2 regions of the Variovorax sp. J2P1-31 genome follow, and region 2 is predicted to be linked to the other one. Evidence: predicted binding sites of a transcription regulator. Region 2 holds the regulator's gene; the other holds the start of a gene.
The links. The regulator LexA, encoded in region 2, represses DNA repair genes until DNA is damaged. The targets are predictions, from matches to a motif close to ACTGTATNNNNATACAGT.
Positions count from the first base shown of each region.

Region 1: a site for LexA is predicted at 3,252-3,269, ahead of QTI20_RS29155 (ATP-dependent helicase). Genes of this name have one in related genera too.

Region 1 is NZ_JASZYA010000005.1:121,797-131,141, forward strand. It holds gene QTI20_RS29140 (long-chain-fatty-acid--CoA ligase) at 1-1,233, shown strand, start outside; gene QTI20_RS29145 (5'-methylthioadenosine/adenosylhomocysteine nucleosidase) at 1,247-1,975, shown strand; gene corA (magnesium/cobalt transporter CorA) at 2,087-3,073, opposite strand; gene QTI20_RS29155 (ATP-dependent helicase) at 3,284-5,392, shown strand; gene hpf (ribosome hibernation-promoting factor, HPF/YfiA family) at 5,706-6,035, shown strand; gene QTI20_RS29165 (PTS sugar transporter subunit IIA) at 6,142-6,609, shown strand; gene hprK (HPr(Ser) kinase/phosphatase) at 6,692-7,645, shown strand; gene fur (ferric iron uptake transcriptional regulator) at 7,697-8,116, opposite strand; gene QTI20_RS29180 (outer membrane protein assembly factor BamE) at 8,205-8,756, shown strand; gene dapB (4-hydroxy-tetrahydrodipicolinate reductase) at 8,865-9,345, shown strand, end outside.
Region 2 is NZ_JASZYA010000001.1:1,861,013-1,870,357, reverse strand. It holds gene QTI20_RS08650 (type IV pilus assembly protein FimV) at 1-925, shown strand, start outside; gene QTI20_RS08645 (D-2-hydroxyacid dehydrogenase family protein) at 972-1,979, opposite strand; gene QTI20_RS08640 (hypothetical protein) at 2,112-2,480, opposite strand; gene lexA (transcriptional repressor LexA) at 2,601-3,275, opposite strand; gene QTI20_RS08630 (asparaginase) at 3,348-4,340, shown strand; gene adk (adenylate kinase) at 4,365-5,021, opposite strand; gene kdsB (3-deoxy-manno-octulosonate cytidylyltransferase) at 5,146-5,916, opposite strand; gene QTI20_RS08615 (Trm112 family protein) at 5,972-6,154, opposite strand; gene lpxK (tetraacyldisaccharide 4'-kinase) at 6,135-7,115, opposite strand; gene QTI20_RS08605 (ExbD/TolR family protein) at 7,117-7,542, opposite strand; gene QTI20_RS08600 (MotA/TolQ/ExbB proton channel family protein) at 7,562-8,194, opposite strand; gene xseA (exodeoxyribonuclease VII large subunit) at 8,507-9,345, shown strand, end outside.

The DNA.
Region 1 (9,345 bases), on a different contig from region 2:
GGCGCCATGGGCGACCGGCTGGGCCTGCTCAAGGGCGCGCTCGTCAACTACGTGGTGCGCAAGGTCAAGAAGCTGGTGCCGGCCTACGAACTGCCGGGCGCGGTGCGCTTCAACAAGGCGCTGGGCGAAGGCGGGCGGCATCCGCTCAAGGCCCCGGTGGTCGGTCCCGACGACATCGCGGTGCTGCAGTACACCGGCGGCACCACCGGCGTGGCCAAGGGCGCGGTGCTGCTGCATCGCAACGTGATCGCCAACGTGCTGCAGTCCGAAGCCTGGAACTCGCCCGCGATGCAGAAGGTGCCGGCCGGCGAGCAGCCGACCAGCGTCTGCGCGCTGCCGCTGTATCACATCTTCGCCTTCACCGTGAACATGATGCTGGGCCTGCGCACCGGCGGCAAGGTGCTGCTGATCCCGAACCCGCGCGACCTCGCGGCCACGCTCAAGGAGCTGTCGAAGCACACCTTCCACAGCTTCCCCGCGGTCAACACGCTGTTCAACGGCCTGGCCAACCATCCCGATTTCGGCACCGTGAACTGGAAGCACCTGCAGGTCTCGGTCGGCGGCGGCATGGCGGTGCAGGGCGCCGTGGCCAAGCTCTGGCTCGAGAAGACCGGCTGCCCGATCTGCGAGGGCTACGGCCTGTCCGAGACCTCGCCCACGGTGAGCTGCAACCCGATCACCAGCACCGCCTACACCGGCACCATCGGCGTGCCGCTGCCGAGCACGCGCATGACCTTGCTCGACGACGCCGGCCACGAAGTGGCGCCCGGCGAGCGCGGCGAGATCGCGATCAAGGGTCCGCAGGTGATGGCCGGCTACTGGCAGCGCCCCGACGAGACCGCCAAGGTCATGACGGAGGACGGCTGGTTCAAGTCGGGCGACATCGGCGTCGTCGACGAGCGCGGCTTCTTCAAGATCGTCGATCGCAAGAAGGACATGATCCTGGTCTCGGGCTTCAACGTGTACCCGAACGAGATCGAGGACGTGGCGGCGCTGATCCCCGGCGTGCTCGAATGCGCGGCCGTCGGCGTGCCCGACGAGAAGACCGGCGAGGCGGTCAAGCTGGTGATCGTGCGCAAGGACCCGTCGCTGACCGAAGAGCAGGTGCGCGCCTTCTGCCGCGAGAACCTCACGGGCTACAAGCGCCCCAAGGTCATCGAGTTCCGCACCGACATGCCCAAGACGCCGGTGGGCAAGATCCTGCGCCGCGAACTGCGCGACGCAAAGCAGTAGGAAGGGCCGCAGGATGCACGCCGGGGCGGCGCCGATCGCCATCGTCGCGGCGATGCACGAAGAGCTGGCCGCGCTGCTCGAGCGCATGCCCGACGAGCGCAGGGTCACGGTCGCGGGCCGCGACTTCTGGCAGGGCCATCTGCAGGGCCATGAAGTGATCGCGGTGCTCGCGCGCATCGGCAAGGTGGCGGCCGCCACCACCGCCGCGGTGCTGGCCGAGCGCTTCCGCGTCGGCCGCGTGGTCTTCACCGGCGTCGCGGGTGGCCTCGGGCCCGGCGTGCGGGTGGGCGACGTGGTGGTCGCCGAGGCCTTCCTGCAGCACGACATGGACGCCTCGCCGATCTTCCCGCGCCACGAGGTGCCGCTCTACGCCAGAAGCCGTTTCCCGGCCGATGCCGAGCTCGCCGCCGCGCTGCGCGAAGCCGCCCGCATCGCCCTGCCGCAGGCCCGCGTGCACCACGGGCTGGTGATCAGCGGCGACCGCTTCGTGTCCACCACGGCCGAAGCGCACGCGCTGCAGGCCGAGCTGCCCGACGCCCTCGCCGTGGAAATGGAAGGCGCCGCCTTCGCCCAGGTCTGCCACGACTTCGACCTGCCCTTCGCGGCAGTGCGCACCATCTCCGACCGCGCCGACGACGCCGCCCACGGCGATTTCCTCGAGTTCATCCGCACCGTCGCGAGCCCGTATTCGGCTGCGATCGTGGATGCGCTGCTGCGCGCGTTGCCCAAACGCCAAGGGTAGACAAGCCCCAACGGTAGGAGGCGAGTCTTTACCAGAGATGCCGCGGAACCGGCTTCGCCGGGCCGCTGGCATCGCCCCCTTGAGGGGGAGGGCGAAGCCCTCGGGGGTGGTCTATTTCAACCAGCCCCGGCGCCGGAAGTACCACATCGGCACGAGCGCACTCGCCACCATCAGCGCGATCGCATAGGCATAGCCGTAGGCCCAGTCGATCTCGGGCATGACGCGGAAGTTCATGCCGTAGACGCTGGCGATCAGCGTGGGTGGCAGCAGCGCGACGCTGGCCACCGAGAAGATCTTGATGGTCTTGTTCTGGTTGATGTTGATGAAACCGACGGTTGCATCCATCAGGAAGTTGATCTTGTCGAACAGGAAGGCCGTGTGGTTGTCCAGCGACTCGATGTCGCGCAGGATCTGCCGCGCCTCCTCGAACTGCTCGGCGTTGAGCATCTTGCTGCGCATCATGAAGCTCACCGCGCGGCGCGTGTCCATCACGTTGCGGCGGATGCGCCCGTTCAAGTCTTCCTGGCGCGCGATGGCGCCCAGCACCTCGCCGGCCAGCTCGTCGCTGACGTTGCCCTCGAGCACCTTCTTGCCCGCCACCTCGAGCTCGTCGTAGATGTTCTCCAGCGTGTCGGCCGAGTATTCGGCGTCGGCGTCGAACAGCTTCAGCAGCACTTCCTTGGCGTCTTCGATCAGGCCCGGCGCGCGGCGCGCGCGCATGCGCAAGAGGCGGAACACCGGGATGTCCTGGTCATGGATCGAGAACAGCACGCCGCGGCTGCGCAGTTCGGCGTTGTGCTGGTTGAGGATGAAGGCCACGCGCACCGAGCGCGCGTTCTCTTCCTCGTCGATCAGGAAGTCGCTGCGGATGTGGAGCTCGCCGTTGTCTTCCTCGTAGAAGCGCGCCGATTCCTCGATGTCCTCGTCCATCGCGTCTTCGGGGATGGACAGGCCGTAGTACTGCTTGATCCAGCGCTTCTCCTCGACCGTGGGCGATTCGAGGTCGACCCAGATGGGCTGGAACTGTGACAGCTCTTCGAGGGCCTCGATTTCTTCCTGAACGAGGCGCCCGTTGGCAAGCGTGAAGATGTTGAGCATGGCTCACTCCCGTGAAAAGGTCTTGCGGTTGGCGGCGGGAAGGGCGCTTTCAAGACCCTCGCCAACGACGCTCAGGAGGGAGTTGAAAGCTGCCGAGACGGATAGCTTTCCATGCGGGTCTCCGGGGTTGCAGCGAGGCGCGATTATGGCACTGCAGCATGAGGCGCCGAAGTCGATGGCTGGATGAACATCCAGTACAGTAGCGCCTCGATGCAGCCTGCCGCCCATCCTGTTTCCGCCGTCCCCGCCACCCAGGCCGAGCGCCTGGCGGCCGCGCTCGCGACGCTCAACGAGGCGCAGCGCGCGGCGGTCGAGCACGGCGTGGGCGCGGCCCTCGCCGATGCGCGGCCCCTGCTGGTGATCGCCGGCGCGGGCTCGGGCAAGACCAGCACGCTTGCGCACCGCGTGGCGCACCTGGTGGCGCAGGGCGTCGATCCGCAGCGCATCCTGCTGCTGACCTTCTCGCGCCGGGCCGCGCAGGAGATGTCGCGCCGCGCCGGCCAGGTCGCGGCGCAGGTGCTGGGGCTGCGTTCCGATGCGGCGCCTTCGCTGCCCTGGGCCGGCACCTTCCACGGCATCGGCGCGCGCCTGCTGCGCGAGTACGCGACCCACATCGGGCTGGCCGAGAATTTCAGCATCCACGACCGCGGCGACGCCGAGGATCTGATGGGCCTGGTGCGCCACGAACTGGGCTTCTCGACCACCGCGAAACGCTTTCCGCAGAAGAGCACCTGCCTGTCGATCTATTCGCGCACCGTCAACACCTGCGGGTCGCTGGCCGAGGTGCTCGCGCATGCCTTCCCCTGGTGCGCCGAATGGGAGAGCGAGCTCAAGCGCCTGTTCGCGGCCTATGTCGAGGCCAAGCAGCAGCAGCACGCGCTTGACTACGACGACCTGCTGCTCTACTGGGCCGGCATGGTGGCCGAGCCCGCGCTGGCGGCGCTGATCGGCGAGCGCTTCGACCATGTGCTGGTCGACGAGTACCAGGACACCAACCGGCTGCAGGCCGCGATCCTGCAGGGCCTCAAGCCCGACGGGCGCGGCGTCACGGTGGTGGGCGACGACGCGCAGTCGATCTATTCCTTCCGCGGCGCCACGGTGCGCAACATCCTCGACTTCCCGGGCCAGTTCTCGCAGGCCGCGCGCATCGTCACGTTGGAGCGCAACTACCGCTCCACGCAGCCCATCCTCGACGTCTCGAACGCGGTGATCGCCGCGGCCGCCGAGCGCCACGCCAAGACGCTCTGGACCGACAAGCCCTCGGCCGGACGGCCGCAGCTGGTGCTGGTGCCCGACGAGGCGCAGCAGGCCCAGTGGGTGGCCGACCGCGTGCTCGCGCACCGCGAGGGCGGGCTGGCGCTCAAGTCGCAGGCCGTGCTGTTCCGCACCTCGTACCACAGCGCCGCGCTCGAGCTCGAACTGGCGCGGCGCAACATCCCCTTCGTCAAGTACGGCGGGCTCAAGTTCCTCGAGGCCGCGCACGTCAAGGACCTGCTCTCGGTGCTGCGTTTCGCGCAGAACCCGCGCAGCCGGATCGCGGGCTTCCGCGTCACCCAGCTGATCCCCGGCATCGGCCCGGTCACGGCCGCGCGGCTGCTCGACGCGATGGACGTGGCGGCCGATCCGGCGGCGGCGGTGCAGGCCTTCGTGCCGCCCGCATCGGCGCTGGTCGAATGGGCGCGCTTCGCCGAGATCTATGCCGCGCTGCGCGCCCCCTCGCTGGCCTGGCCGGCCGACATGGAACTCGCGCTGCGCTGGTACCTGCCGCACCTCGAACGCCTGCACGACGACGCCGGGCTGCGCCGCGGCGACGTCGAGCAACTGGCCCGCCTCGCGGCCGGCTACGGCTCGCGCGAGCGCTTCCTGACCGAGCTCACGCTCGATCCGCCCGAGGCCACCAGCGACCGCCCCGGGCCGCCGCTGCTCGACGAGGACTACCTGATCCTCTCGACCATCCATTCGGCCAAGGGGCAGGAGTGGACTTCGGTGCATGTGCTCAACGTGGTCGACGGCTGCCTGCCGGCCGACGTGGCCCAGGGCGCGCAGGAACTCGAGGAGGAGCGGCGCCTGCTCTACGTCGCGATGACGCGCGCCAAGGATCACCTGCACCTGCTGGTGCCGCAGCGCTTCTACGTGACGCAGCAGTCGGCCCGAGGCGACCGCCATCTCTATGCCGGGCGCAGCCGCTTCGTCACCGAGGCCGATGCGGCCCGTTTCGAGCAGCTCACCTGGCCGCCTCCGCCGCCACGCGCGCCCCACACGCCGCCACCGGCCGCGACCATCGACCTGCTGGCGCGCATGCGTGCCAGCTGGCGCTGACGCGCCGCGCCCACCCTGCCCGCAGAAGGGTCGTAAGCCCCTGCATCGCAGCGTTACCTTTGGTCCTCCTCGCGCTGGCAAGCGTTGCCGGCACGGCGTCCGGTGCTATGAATTCGGAAGCGGCCCGGGTGCCGCTCGGCGGGCCGGCCCGCCGAGGGATTGCATTCGCTTCGCGCCTTGGGCATAGTGAATCGACCCCTTCCTCTCTTTGCACATTTCTCTTCCCCTTCCCCCGTTTTCCTTCCCCCCGGTCGATGCGCCAATCCCGGTGCAGCGGCCATTTTTCCCAACCGTCAATTCCAGGAGGTCATTCATGAATCTGACGATCAGCGGTCATCACCTCGACGTCACCCCTGCACTGCGCAGCTACGTCACCACCAAGCTGGACCGGATCACCCGGCACTTCGATCAGGTGGTCGATGTCAAGGTGCTCCTCACGGTGGAAAAGCAGAAGGAGAAGGACAGCCGCCAGAAGGCGGAATGCAACATCCACGTCAAGGGCAACGACATGTTCGCGGAGTCGAGCCACGCTGATCTCTATGCCGCCGTCGACGAGCTGGTCGACAAGCTCGACCGCCAGGTCGTGCGCCACAAGGACAAGCTCCAGGACCACCATCACGCAGCACCCAAGCGTCTGATGTAAGGTTCGGCTTCGACCTGTTCGGGCAAATACTCTTGCGGGCCACCTTCGGGTGGCTCTTTGCTTTTTACGGCAGGGGTGCATAATCGCCCCCGCTCCGACCCCACCCATGAATCGCCTAGCGTCCATCCTGCCGCCCGCTCAAGTCCTCGTGAGCGTTGACGCCACCAGCAAGAAACGTGCTTTCGAGGAAGCCGGCTTGCTGTTCGAAAACCTCCATGGCCTGGGGCGTGCCCTGATCACCGACAGCCTGTTCGCCCGCGAACGGCTCGGCTCGACCGGGCTCGGCCACGGCGTGGCCATCCCGCACGGGCGCATCAAGGGCCTCAAATCGCCCATGGCGGCCGTGTTCCAGCTGGCCGACCCCATCGGCTTCGATGCGCCCGACGAGCAGCCTGTGGTGCTGCTGATCTTCCTGCTGGTGCCAGAGGCTGCGACCCAGAAGCACCTGGAGATCCTGTCCGAGATCGCCGAGCTGCTGAGCGACGCCGGCCTGCGCGAGCAGATCAAGTCCAGCACCGACGCGGCCGCGCTGCATGCGCTGATCGCGGGCTGGCAGTCGGCGCAGGTCGCCTGACCCCGGGGCGCCAGCCCCGGCCTGCGGCGGTCGTTGCCGCCGCGCGGCGTGACACCCCGTTTCTGCGCTTATTCTCTAGGGCATGAAACCCACCGTCATCAGCGCCGACGCGATGTTCGAGGAATTCCGCGGGCCGCTGCGCTGGGAGTGGCTGGCCGGGCTGGGCGCCTCCGAGCGCCAGTTCGACGCGGAAGTCATCAGCCGGGCGCAATCGGCGGCCGACCTGGTCGGCTACCTCAACTACATCCACCCCTACCGGGTCCAGATCCTGGGCGCGCGCGAGATCGCTTACCTGACCCGCGGCACGCCCGAGGACTGCGAGCGCCGCATCGCGCGCATCGTCACCCTGGAGCCGCCGGTGCTGGTGCTGGCCGACGGCCAGGCCGCGCCCGACGAGCTGCTGGCCATCTGCGAGCGCGCGCAGTTGCCGCTGTTCGCCACGCGCGACGGCTCGGCCTACGTGATCGACCTGCTGCGCGCCTACCTGTCCAAGCATTTCGCCGAGCGCACCTCGATGCACGGCGTGTTCATGGACATCCTGGGGCTGGGCGTGATGATCACGGGCGAGTCGGGCCTGGGCAAGAGCGAGCTCGGCCTGGAGCTGATCTCGCGCGGCAACGGCCTGGTGGCCGACGACGCGGTCGACCTGTTCCGCATCAACCAGAACACCATCGAGGGCCGCTGCCCCGAGCTGCTGCAGAACCTGCTGGAGGTGCGCGGCATCGGCCTGCTGGACATCCGCGCGATCTTCGGCGAGACCGCGGTGCGCCGGAAGATGCGGCTCAAGCTGATCGTGCACCTGGTGCGGCGCGACAGCTTCGAGCGCGACTACGAGCGCATGCCCGCGGCGCCGCTGACCCAGGACGTGCTGGGCATCGCGGTGCGCAAGGTGATCATCCAGGTGGTGGCCGGTCGCAACATCGCGGTGCTGGTCGAGGCGGCGGTGCGCAATTCGATCCTGCAGCTGCGGGGCATCGACACCTATGCCGACTTCGTGGCGCGTCACCACAAGGCGATGGAATCGGCCCAGGACTGAGCGGCAGGGCCTCTGCACGCGCAAAGCGCGTGTAAAGACCGGAAGCTTCTGTTACCTGCGGCTGGCGCAGTCGCCGCACAGGCCGTACAGGGACATCGCATGGTCCTGCAGGATCCAGCCCTTGTCCTTGGCGATGAGCTGCTGGCGGCGCTCGATCTCGGCGTCGTAGAACTCCTCGACCTTGCCGCAGGAGGTGCAGATCAGGTGGTCGTGGTGCGTGCCTTCGTTGAGCTCGTAGACCGCCTTGCCGCTCTCGAAGTGGCTGCGCTCCAGGATGCCGGCCTGCTCGAACTGCGTGAGCACGCGGTAGACGGTGGCCAGGCCGATGTCCGAGCGTTCGTTGAGCAGCACGCGGAACACGTCTTCGGCCGTCATGTGGCGCTGGCCACCGGTCTGGAAGATCTCGAGGATCTTCAGACGCGGCAGCGTGGCCTTGAGGCCGGTGTTCTTGAGTTCGTCGATATTGCCCATGGTCGTTCCTCAGCCAGCCGTGCATGCGGCCATCCGCAAAAAGGCCAGCCGCTACAATGGGTCGATCATATCGCTCCCCCTTTTTCCCATGCTTGCCAATTCCCAAAGCCGCCTGTGCCTACTGGCTGCCGCCGTCGTGGCGAGCGTGTCGCTCGGCGCCTGCAGCAGCGTGACCGACCGCACACGCGGCATGCTCTACGCCGTGACGCCCTACAAGGTCGAAGTGGTGCAGGGCAACTTCGTGTCCAAGGAACAGGTCGAGGCGCTCAAGCCCGGCATGTCGCGCCAGCAGGTGCGCGAGATCCTCGGCACCTCCCTGCTCACCGACGTCTTCCATTCGGACCGCTGGGACTACGTGTTCACCATCCGTCGCCAGGGCGTGGAGCCGCAGCAGCGCCGCTTGACCCTGTTCTTCAAGGGTGAATTGCTCGAGCGCTACCAAGGCGACCCGATGCCCAGCGAAGAGGAATTCGTGGCCGGCCTCGACGTGCGCAAGTTCAGCGGCAAGATCCCGCCGCTCGAGGCGACCGAGGAGCAGCTCAACAGGGCCGCCCCGGCCAAGACCGACGCCGCGCCGGCGGCGCCCGCGCCCCTGGCGCCGCTGCCGCCGAGCTACCCGCCGCTCGAATCCACGCGCTGACGAGGCGCCATGCCGGCCTGGGTGCCGGCCGTGCGCTGGCCAGCGCCCCGGGAACGCACCGCTGCGTTTGACCCGAACCCTCCCGAATCTGCTGAAGGCTGAATCCGCGTGACCGAACTCTCCGCCCCGTCCTCCTCCACGCGCCGCATCGCGATCGCCGGCGCCTCCGGCCGCATGGGCCACATGCTGATCGAGGCCGTGCGCAACGCCGACGACCTGGCCCTGGCCGGCGCGCTCGACCGTGCCGACAGCGAAGCGCTGGGCACCGACGCCGCGGCCTTCCTGGGCTTCACCAGCGGCGTGCCGATCGTGTCCGACCTGCGGGCCGGCCTGAAGGGCGCGCAGGTGCTGATCGACTTCACCCGCCCCGAAGGCACGCTGGCCCACTTGGCCGTGTGCCGCGAGCTCGGCGTGCAGGCCGTGATCGGCACCACCGGCTTCAGCGAAGCCCAGAAGGCCGAGATCGCCGAGATCGCCAAGGACATCGCCATCGTGATGGCGCCCAACATGAGCGTGGGCGTCAACGTGACCTTCAAGCTGCTGGAGCTGGCGGCCAAGGCGCTGTCGACCGGCTACGACATCGAGATCA
Region 2 (9,345 bases):
GCCGGCCCGCTATGTCAACACCGAGGAGCTGTTCGACGTGCAGCAGCAGTCGGACTTCTTCGTCTCCCTGGGCCAGCACGACCAGGCCATCGCGGTGCTCAGCGAGCACATCGCCGACAACCCGGAGACCAGCGCGCTGGCCTACCTGGACCTACTGCGCATCTACCATTCGCTGGACCGGCGCGAAGACTACGCACGGGTGGCCAGCGAGTTCGAGCGCGCCTTCAATGCCGAGGTGCCGGTGTTCGATCATTTCGCCGAAGCGGGCAACGGCCTCGAGCACTACCGCGAAGCCCTGGCGCGCATCGAGGCCGAGTGGCCCGGGCCGGACACCCTGGGCCTGATCGAGGAGCTGGTCTTCCGCAAGCCCGGCGCCCGCGGTGGCGACGAGAGTTTCGATCTGGCGGCCTATCGCGAACTGCTGCTGCTGTACTCGGTGGCCAAGGAGGTCATCGACCCCCACAGCGCGCCGCCGACGCCGGTGACGCCGCTGTCCTTCCTCGACACCCACGATGCGGGGCTGGAATCGACCATGCTGGCGGTCGACCTGCAGGCACGTCACGAGATGCAGGAGACGCAGCCCGATGCGCTGAGAGACGCCGCGGTCACGGTGCCGGGTGCCTCGCTGCCGTCGATCTACGGCACGCTCGACGAGGGCCTGGCACGCGAGACGGAATTGGCGGCCATCGGGCGCGCGCAGCGCGAGGCGGCCAACGGAATCATCGACTTCGACACCACGCTGCTCGCCACGACGACGCCGGCGGCGCTGGAGCCGCAGGACCCTTCGCAGCGGCCGACGCCGGCGCCCTCGGATTGGCTGTCGTTCGACATCGACACGCCGGCACCGACCGCGCCGCCGGACCTGCAGCTCTTCGATCCCGCCACCGAGGCCGAGATCGCCCCCAAGCCCAAGCGGCGGACCTGAATGAACGGCGCCACCGGGCCCGCGGCGCGGGCGCCGGGGCGGCGCCTCAGCGTCGGACCTGCAGCGCGCCCGGGTTCACGATGTTCGTGGGGTTGCCGCGGATGAAGCTCACGACGTTGTCGAAGGCCTGGCCGAAGTACTGCTCGTAGCTGTCCTGCTCGACATAGCCGATGTGCGGCGTGCAGATGCAGTTCTCCAGCCGCAGCAGCGCGTGGCCCTGCAGCGGCGGCTCGCTTTCGAACACGTCGATGGCCGCCATGCCGGGGCGCCCGCGGTTGAGCGCCGCGAGCAGGGCATCGGGCTCGACCAGTTCGGCGCGCGAGGTGTTGACGAACAGCGCGGTCGGCTTCATGCGCGACAGGTCCTCCAGCGTCAGGATGCCGCGGGTCTGGTCGTTCAAGCGCAGGTGGATGGTCAGCACGTCGGCGGCGGCGAAGAAGGCCTCGCGGCTGGTGGCGACCTGGAAGCCGTCGGAGCGCGCCTGGTCCCGGCTCTGGTCGCGGCCCCAGATCAGCACCTGCATGCCGAAGGCCTGGCCGTAGCGCGCCACCATGCGGCCGATGCGGCCGTAGCCCCAGATGCAGAGCGTCTTGCCCTTGAGCACCGAACCCAGGCCGAAGTTGGGCGGCATCGAAGCCGACTTGAGGCCTGCCTGTTGCCAGGCGCCGTGCTTGAGGTTGCTGATGTACTGCGGCAGGCGGCGCATGGCCGCCATGATCAGCGCCCAGGTCAGTTCGGCCGGCGCCAGGGGCGACCCGCTGCCTTCGGCCACGGCCACGCCTTGTTCGGTGCAGGCACCGATGTCGATGTGGTTGCCGATGCGGCCGGTCTGCGAGATCAGCTTGAGCTTGGGCAGCTTCTCGATCAGTTGCCTGGAGATCTGGGTGCGCTCGCGGATCAGCACGATCACGTCGGCATCCTTGAGCCGTACCGACAGCTGGCCGACGCCCCTGACTGTGTTCGTATAGACCTTGGCGGCGTAGGCATCGAGTTTGGCCGCGCATTGCAGTTTGCGCACCGCGTCCTGGTAGTCGTCAAGAATCACAATGTTCATGGCGTGCCATTGTGCCTCGCGTCATCCGAAAGCATGCGCATGCCATGGCACCGACCACCCGTAACCGGATGCACGGGGCCATGGAGGGTGTCGCGCGCCGACGGCCCACGGCCGCGGCGCTGGCGCTGCCGCTCAGTGCAGCGCGTGCGGCTTGTGCATGTTCTCCGCCGCCTCGAGCGCGGCGAGGCGATCGAGTTCGGCGCAGACATCGGCCAATCGGCCCGAGATCACCACGCGCCCGGCGCGCCGGCCCGGCTGCTGCGCGTCGACCGTGCGCACCACGCGGAGCGGGCGCGTGACGCGCGACGCGGCGGTGGCCGTGTGCGGCGCATCGTTGTTCTTGGCCGTGCAGGAGGGCCGCACCGCCACATAGTGCAGGTCCGAGCGGAGGTCGATGCCGCCGCCATTGCCGCGGCGTGCGCGTTGCGCCGGCATCCAGCGGGTGGCCAGCGATTGCAGCGGCGACAGCAGATCCACGAAAGTGAGCAAAACGAATCCCATGCGAACTCCAGAAGTCAGAGGTTGAACACAGGCAGGATTGCGTCGATCCGGCTGCGACAGGGTGATGGCCTCATGCCATACGCCCGCCACCTGGCGCAGCCGTTTGGATTTGGAAGAGGCCTACATCAGCATCGTGTTGCGGATGAGCCCGACGGCCAGGCCTTCGATCTCGAAGGGCTCGCCGGGCTGCACCACGATGGTCGGGTAGTCGGGGTTTTCGGCGTGCAGCTCGATCACGGTCTTGTTGCGCTTGAGCCGCTTCACCGTGACCTCGTCGCCGAGCCGGGCCACCACGATCTGGCCGTTGCGCGCCTCCTTGGTGGACTGCACGGCCAGCAGGTCGCCGTCCATGATGCCGGCGTCGCGCATCGACATGCCGCGCACCTTGAGCAGGTAGTCGGGCTGGTGCTGGAACAGCGTGTTCTCGACGTAGTAGGTCTGGTCCACGTGTTCCTGCGCCAGGATCGGCGAGCCGGCCGCCACGCGGCCGACCAGCGGCAGGGCCAGCTGGGCCATGCCCGGCAGGGACAGCGAGAACTGGTTGTCGCGGGACTGGTTGAGCGAACGCAGCGCATCGCCCTTGAGCCGGATGCCGCGCGAGGTGCCGCTGAGCAGCTCGATCGCGCCCTTGCGCGCCAGCGCCTGCAGATGCTCCTCGGCGGCGTTGGCCGACTTGAAGCCGAGCTCGGCCGCGATCTCCGCACGCGTCGGCGGCGCCCCGGTCCGGGCGATGGTGGCGCGGATCAGGTCCAGAATCTGCTGCTGACGGGCGGTAAGCTTGACGGCGAACTGCATGGTGAATCTCCTTGGCGCTGTCTGTTTATCCAGTGCCTGTATTTTTAAACAGTTTTCCGGACTTTGCAAGCCATGGTGACAAAAAGTGAAACGAGCCCCTGCGTGGTGGTGCTGGGCACCGGCGGCACGATCGCCGGGCAGGCGGCCTCCGCCGGCGACAACCTCGGCTATGTCGCCGGGCAGATCGGGGTGGAGGCGCTGGTGCGGCAACTGTCCCTGCCCGACGGATTGGCGCTGAAGAGCGAACAGGTCGCCCAGTTGGACAGCAAGGACATGGATTTCGCGGTGTGGCAGGCGCTGGCGGCGCGCTGCAACGAGTGGCTGGCGTGCGACGAAGTGCTCGGCGTGGTGATCACACACGGCACAGACACGCTCGAGGAAACGGCCTTCTTCCTGCACTCGGTGCTGGCGCCCACCAAGCCCGTGGTGCTGACCTGCGCCATGCGCCCGGCCACCGCGCTGGCCCCCGACGGGCCGCAGAACCTGCGCGACGCGATCGCGGTGGCCGCGATGCCGGGCGCGTCCGGCGTGATGGCCGCCTGTGCCGGCACGGTGCACGGCGCCCTGGATGTGCAGAAGGTCCACACCTACCGCCTCGACGCCTTCGCTTCGGGCGATGCCGGTCCGCTGGGCTATGTGGAGGAGGGGGCCGTGCGCTGGCTGCGCCCAGGGCCGGCGCGCGAGGACGAGGCGGCCGCGCGGCTGGCGCGGGTCGGGCGGACGGCCATCGCGGACTGGCCGCGTGTGGAGATCCTCATGAGCCACGCCGGCGCGGGCGGGCGCTTGGTCGAGGCCTTGCTGCAGGAACGTCGCTCAGGCGCCGCCGATGCGGTGCAGGGCCTGGTGCTGGCGGCCACGGGCAACGGCTCGCTGCATCAGGCGCTGGAGGCTGCGGCCGTGCAGGCGCAACAGGAAGGCGTGGCCGTGCTGCGTGCCACCCGTTGCAGCGAAGGCCGGATCCTGGCCACGCCGCATGCGGCGCTGCGCGATGCCGGCGCCCTCACGCCGGTGAAGGCACGCATCGCCCTGATGCTGGAACTGCTGCTGGCGGCGCCGGAGGCGTGAGCCCGCGCCGCCCGGCGGATTCGATCAGTTGCCCAGGGCGGCCAGCGCGCGCTGGGTGATCTCGTCGACCGTGCCGACGCCGCTGATGGCGCGGTACTTGGGCGCGAGCGCCGGCTCGGCCTGGGCCCAGGCGGCGTAGTAGTCCACCAGCGGGCGGGTCTGCTGGCTGTAGACGTCGAGCCGCTTGCGCACGGTCTCTTCCTTGTCGTCTTCGCGCTGGATCAGGTCCTCGCCGGTCGCGTCGTCCTTGCCTTCGACCTTGGGCGGGTTGAACTTGACGTGGTAGGTGCGGCCCGAGGCCGGATGGGAGCGGCGGCCGCTCATGCGTTCGATGATGTCGCTGAAGGGCACGTCGATCTCGAGCACGTAGTCGAGCTTGACGCCCGCCGCGCGCATCGCGTCGGCCTGCGGCAGGGTGCGCGGGAAGCCGTCGAACAAGAAGCCGCTGGCGCAATCGGGCAGCGCGATGCGCTCCTTCACCAGGTTGATGATCAGGTCGTCGCTCACCAGCGCGCCTGCGTCCATCACGGCCTTGGCCTGCAGGCCCAGCGGCGTGCCGGCTTTGACGGCGGCGCGCAGCATGTCGCCGGTCGAGATTTGCGGAATGTTGTATTTGCGGCAGATGAAAGCGGCTTGCGTGCCTTTACCTGCGCCGGGGGCGCCCAACAAAATCAGTCTCATGGTGTCCTCGGACGGTTCTTAGATTTCTGTCACGCCGTGCACGCCAAAGCGGCCCTCTGCAAGACGGAGTTGCTTCGAGGATAGCATGCGTTTTTCGTGACGAAATGCCGCGCGGGACAGGGACTCAGCCGCTGGCGAAGAGGGCGCGCACGCGCGCCAGGTCCTCCGGCGTGTCGACGCCCGGTCCCGGGTTGTCAGCGCTGACGTGCACCGCGATGCGAAAGCCATGCCACAGCGCACGCAACTGTTCCAGCGCCTCGGTGCTTTCGACCGGGGCCGGCGGCAGGCTCGGAAAGCGCCGGATGAAGCCGGCGCGGTAGCCGTAGATGCCGATGTGGCGCAGCGGCGCCGGGTCGCGCGGCAGGGCCGGCGCGCCTTCGAGCGCCGCGCCGTCGCGCCAGCAGGGAATCGGCGCCCGGCTGAAATAGAGCGCGTGGCCGCGTGCGTCGAGCACCACCTTCACCACGTTGGGATTGGCGAACTCCTCGGTGCTGCCGATCGGGTGGGCCGCCGTGCTCATCACGGCTTCGTCCTGCGCCGCCAGCACCCGGGCCACGGCGTCGATCAGCGCGGGGTCGATCAGCGGTTCGTCGCCCTGCACGTTGACCACGATGGCGTCGTCGGCCAGCGCGAGCTGGGTGCAGGCCTCGGCCAGCCGGTCGCTGCCGCTCGGATGGTCGGTGCGCGTGAGCAGGGCCTCGACCCCGTGCGCGGCGCAGGCCTCGACGATGCGGCGGTCGTCGGCCGCCACCACCACGCGCGTGGCGCCCGAGGCGCGCGCGCGCTGGGCCACGCGCACCACCATCGGCAGGCCGCCGATGTCGGCCAGGGGCTTGTCGGGCAGGCGCGTGGAGGCCAGCCGCGCCGGGATCAGGACGGTGAAGGGAACGTGCATGGTGACGACAGGAGAAAGGTGCGAAGACCGGAGGGCCGCGGCGCCGCGGCGGCCTTCAGAGGCCGAGTTCTTCGTCGGAGAGCGTGCGGGCTTCGTTTTCGAGCAGCACGGGAATGCCGTCGCGCACCGGATAGGCCAGGCGCGCGCTGCGCGAGACCAGCTCGCGCCGCTCGGCATCCCATTGCAGCGGCCCCTTGGTCACGGGGCAAACGAGCAGTTCAAGAAGCTTGGTGTCCATCGAGCGATGATAGCTGCGCATCCAGTGCCGCGAGGAAGGCCGGCTCGGGCGTGAAGCAGAGCGGCACGGCCAGCGCGTCGGGCTGGTGGCGCCAGAGCTTCACCGCGTCTTTCTCGGTGCACAGCACCGTGGCCCGTGCCGCCGGAACCGGCGCCCAATCCTCGAAGTCATGGTGGTCGGGCAAGGCGATGCAGGACGACGGTGCCAGCCCCTGCCCGCGCAGCATCTCGAAGAAGGCTTCGGGCTTGGCGATCGCGGCCACCGCGATCAGCGGGCGGTCGCGCAAGGCCGACAGCGGCACGGACGTGCCGTCGCTGCGCAGTGCCACGTCGGCCAGCGCGCGCCGTGCCGTGTAGCCCGCGAAGGCCGGATGGGCGCCGGTGTGCAGCACCAGGTCGGCGGGGCGCGGCCAGGGCTCGCGCAAGGTGCCGGCGGGCAGCAGCCAGCCGTTTCCGATGCCGCGGTCGTCGAACACGCAGATCTCGATGTCGCGCGCCAGCGCCAGATGCTGCAGCCCGTCGTCGCTGACGAGCACGCGGACCGCCGGGTAGGCCGCGCGCAGGGCCCGCGCGGCCTCGATCCGGCGGCGCGCCACGAACATCGGGGCGCCGGTCGCGCGCCGCACCAGGGCCGGCTCGTCGCCCACGTCGCGGGGATCGCTGTCGGGGCGGACTTCGCGGCAGTCGTCGGTGCGCCGGCCGTGGCCGCGCGAGATCACGCCGACCGCGATGCCGCGGGCCTGCAGGTGCTGCACGATGGCCATCACCACGGGTGTCTTGCCCGCGCCACCGGCCACCACGTTGCCCACCACGATCACCGGCACGTCGATGCGCTCGGTGGCGAGCCAGCCGAGCCGGTAGAGCGCGCGCCGCAGCGCCGCCAGCGCGCCGAACAGCAGCGAGACGGGCCACAGCAGGCACGCGAGCGGGCCGCGCGTGCGCCAGGCGCGCTGCAGCGCCAAGTCAGCGCCCCGCCTGCGCGGTCGATTGGGTGGCGAAGGTGATCTGCATCAGGCCCGCGCGGCGCGCGGCCTCCATCACCGTGATCACGCTCTGGTGGGCGGCACTGGCATCGGCGCTGATGATCACCACGGCCTCGCGGTTGCCGCCGGTCGCGGCGCCCAGGGCGGCCGTGACCGTCTCGACGTTGCGGTCGGGCAGCACATTGCGGTTGATCGAGTAGCGGCCGTCGGCCGACACCGCGACGATCACCTCCTTGGGATGGTCGCGCTGCGCATCCACATCGGCCACCGGCAGGCGCAGCGGCATCTCGGTGAACTTGCTGTAGGTGGTCGAGAGCATCAGGAAGATCAGCACCACCAGCAGCACGTCGATGAAGGGGATCAGGTTGATCTCCGGCTCGTCGCGCGAACCGTGGCGGAAATGCATGCGGCCGGGCTTCATCGCGTCACTTGCGCAGGGCGTTGAGGTGCCGGGCGAAGCGCTCGCCGGCGAGCTCGAGGTTCATCAGGTATTCGTCGACGCGGGTGCGGAAGTAGCGCCAGAAGATCAGCGTGGGAATGGCCACGATCAGGCCGAAGGCCGTGTTGTAGAGCGCGATCGAAATGCCGTGCGCCAACTGGGCCGGGTTGCCCGAGCCGACCGCGCCGCCGGCCGGCGATTGCGCGCCGAAGATCTCGATCATGCCGATCACGGTGCCCAGCAGGCCCAGCAGCGGCGCCGCCGAGGCGATGGTCGCCAGCGCCGGCAGCCAGCGCTCCAGCCGGTGCGCCACGGTGCGGCCCGAGGCCTCCATGGCCGCGCGCAGGTCGTCCTCGGCGCAATGCGGATTGGCGTTGAGCGCGCGAAAGCCCGCGGCCAGCACCTCGCCGAGCGCCGAGTTCTGTTCGAGCTTGGCCACCACGTCGGGACCGGGGACCGTGTTGCGCGAGACCGTGATGGCCTCGTCGAGCAGCTTGGGCGGCATCACGCGGGAGGTCTTGAGGCTGCTGAAACGCTCGATCACGAGCGCCAATGCGAGCACCGAACAGGCGAGAAGCGGCCAGATGGGCCAACCCGCAGCAACTATGATGGAAAACAAGGAATCCCTCCGGCCCGTGGACTGCAAATGCGCGGCGATTATCACCGAGCGGCGTGTCGCGACGGCGGTGGTCCAGCCGTAGGCGGCGACGCACAGTTTCTGTGGATAACTTTGTGATTAACTGCGTGGGCAACGGGTCCGGACCCGCATGAACAGGCCCTGTCATTGATTCGACTTAATTTTGAGCAGCTATTTCCCCTTTCAAATCAATGAGTTGCACCACAACCTGTGCGTGCCTGGGACGTCTTCGTGCGGGGCGTGGTCCTCGGCACCCGACTGTGGAAGAGTGACGCCGGCGGGCGCGCCCGCGGCATGAACGGCCGCGACAATCCCGCGGGAGCGGGCCCGCGCATCTGGGCCGTCGGCGCCTTGTGCCACGCGGTCGCCGATGCGCTCGATGCACGCTTCAACCCGGTCACGGTGCGGGGCGAGATTTCCGGCTTCTCCCGGGCCGCCAGCGGACACTGCTACTTCTCGCTCAAGGACGCCAGCGGCCAGCTGCGCTGCGCGATGTTCCGGCGCGCGGCCAGCCTGGTCGACTTCTCGCCGCGCGAGGGCGACCAGGTCGAGGTGCGCGGCCGGCTGGCGGTGTATGAGCCGCGCGGCGACCTGCAGCTCATCGTCGAGAGCCTGACGCGGGCCGGGCAGGGCGCGCTGTTCGAGCAGTTCCTGCAGCGCAAGGCCATGCTGGAAGCCGAAGGCCTGTTCGACCCCGCGCGCAAGCGCGCGCTGCCGACCCTGCCGCGCTCGATCGGCCTGGTCACCTCGCTGGGGGCGGCGGCGCTGCACGACGTCGTGACCGCGCTGCGCCGACGCGTGCCGCACATCCAGGTGGTGCTGGCGCCAGCCGCGGTGCAGGGGGCTGCCGCGCCGGCCGAGCTGGTGCGCGCGCTGCGTTCGCTCTATGCGATGCCGGCACCGGTCGACGTGATCCTGCTGGTGCGCGGCGGCGGCTCGATCGAGGACCTCTGGGCCTTCAACGACGAGGCGCTGGCCCGCACCATCGTCGAGAGCCCGGTGCCGGTGATCAGTGGCATCGGCCACGAGACCGACTTCACCATCGCCGATTTCTGCGCCGACCTGCGAGCGCCCACGCCCACCGCGGCGGCCGAGCTGGTGTCGGCGCCGCGCGAGGTGTGGCTGGGCGCGCT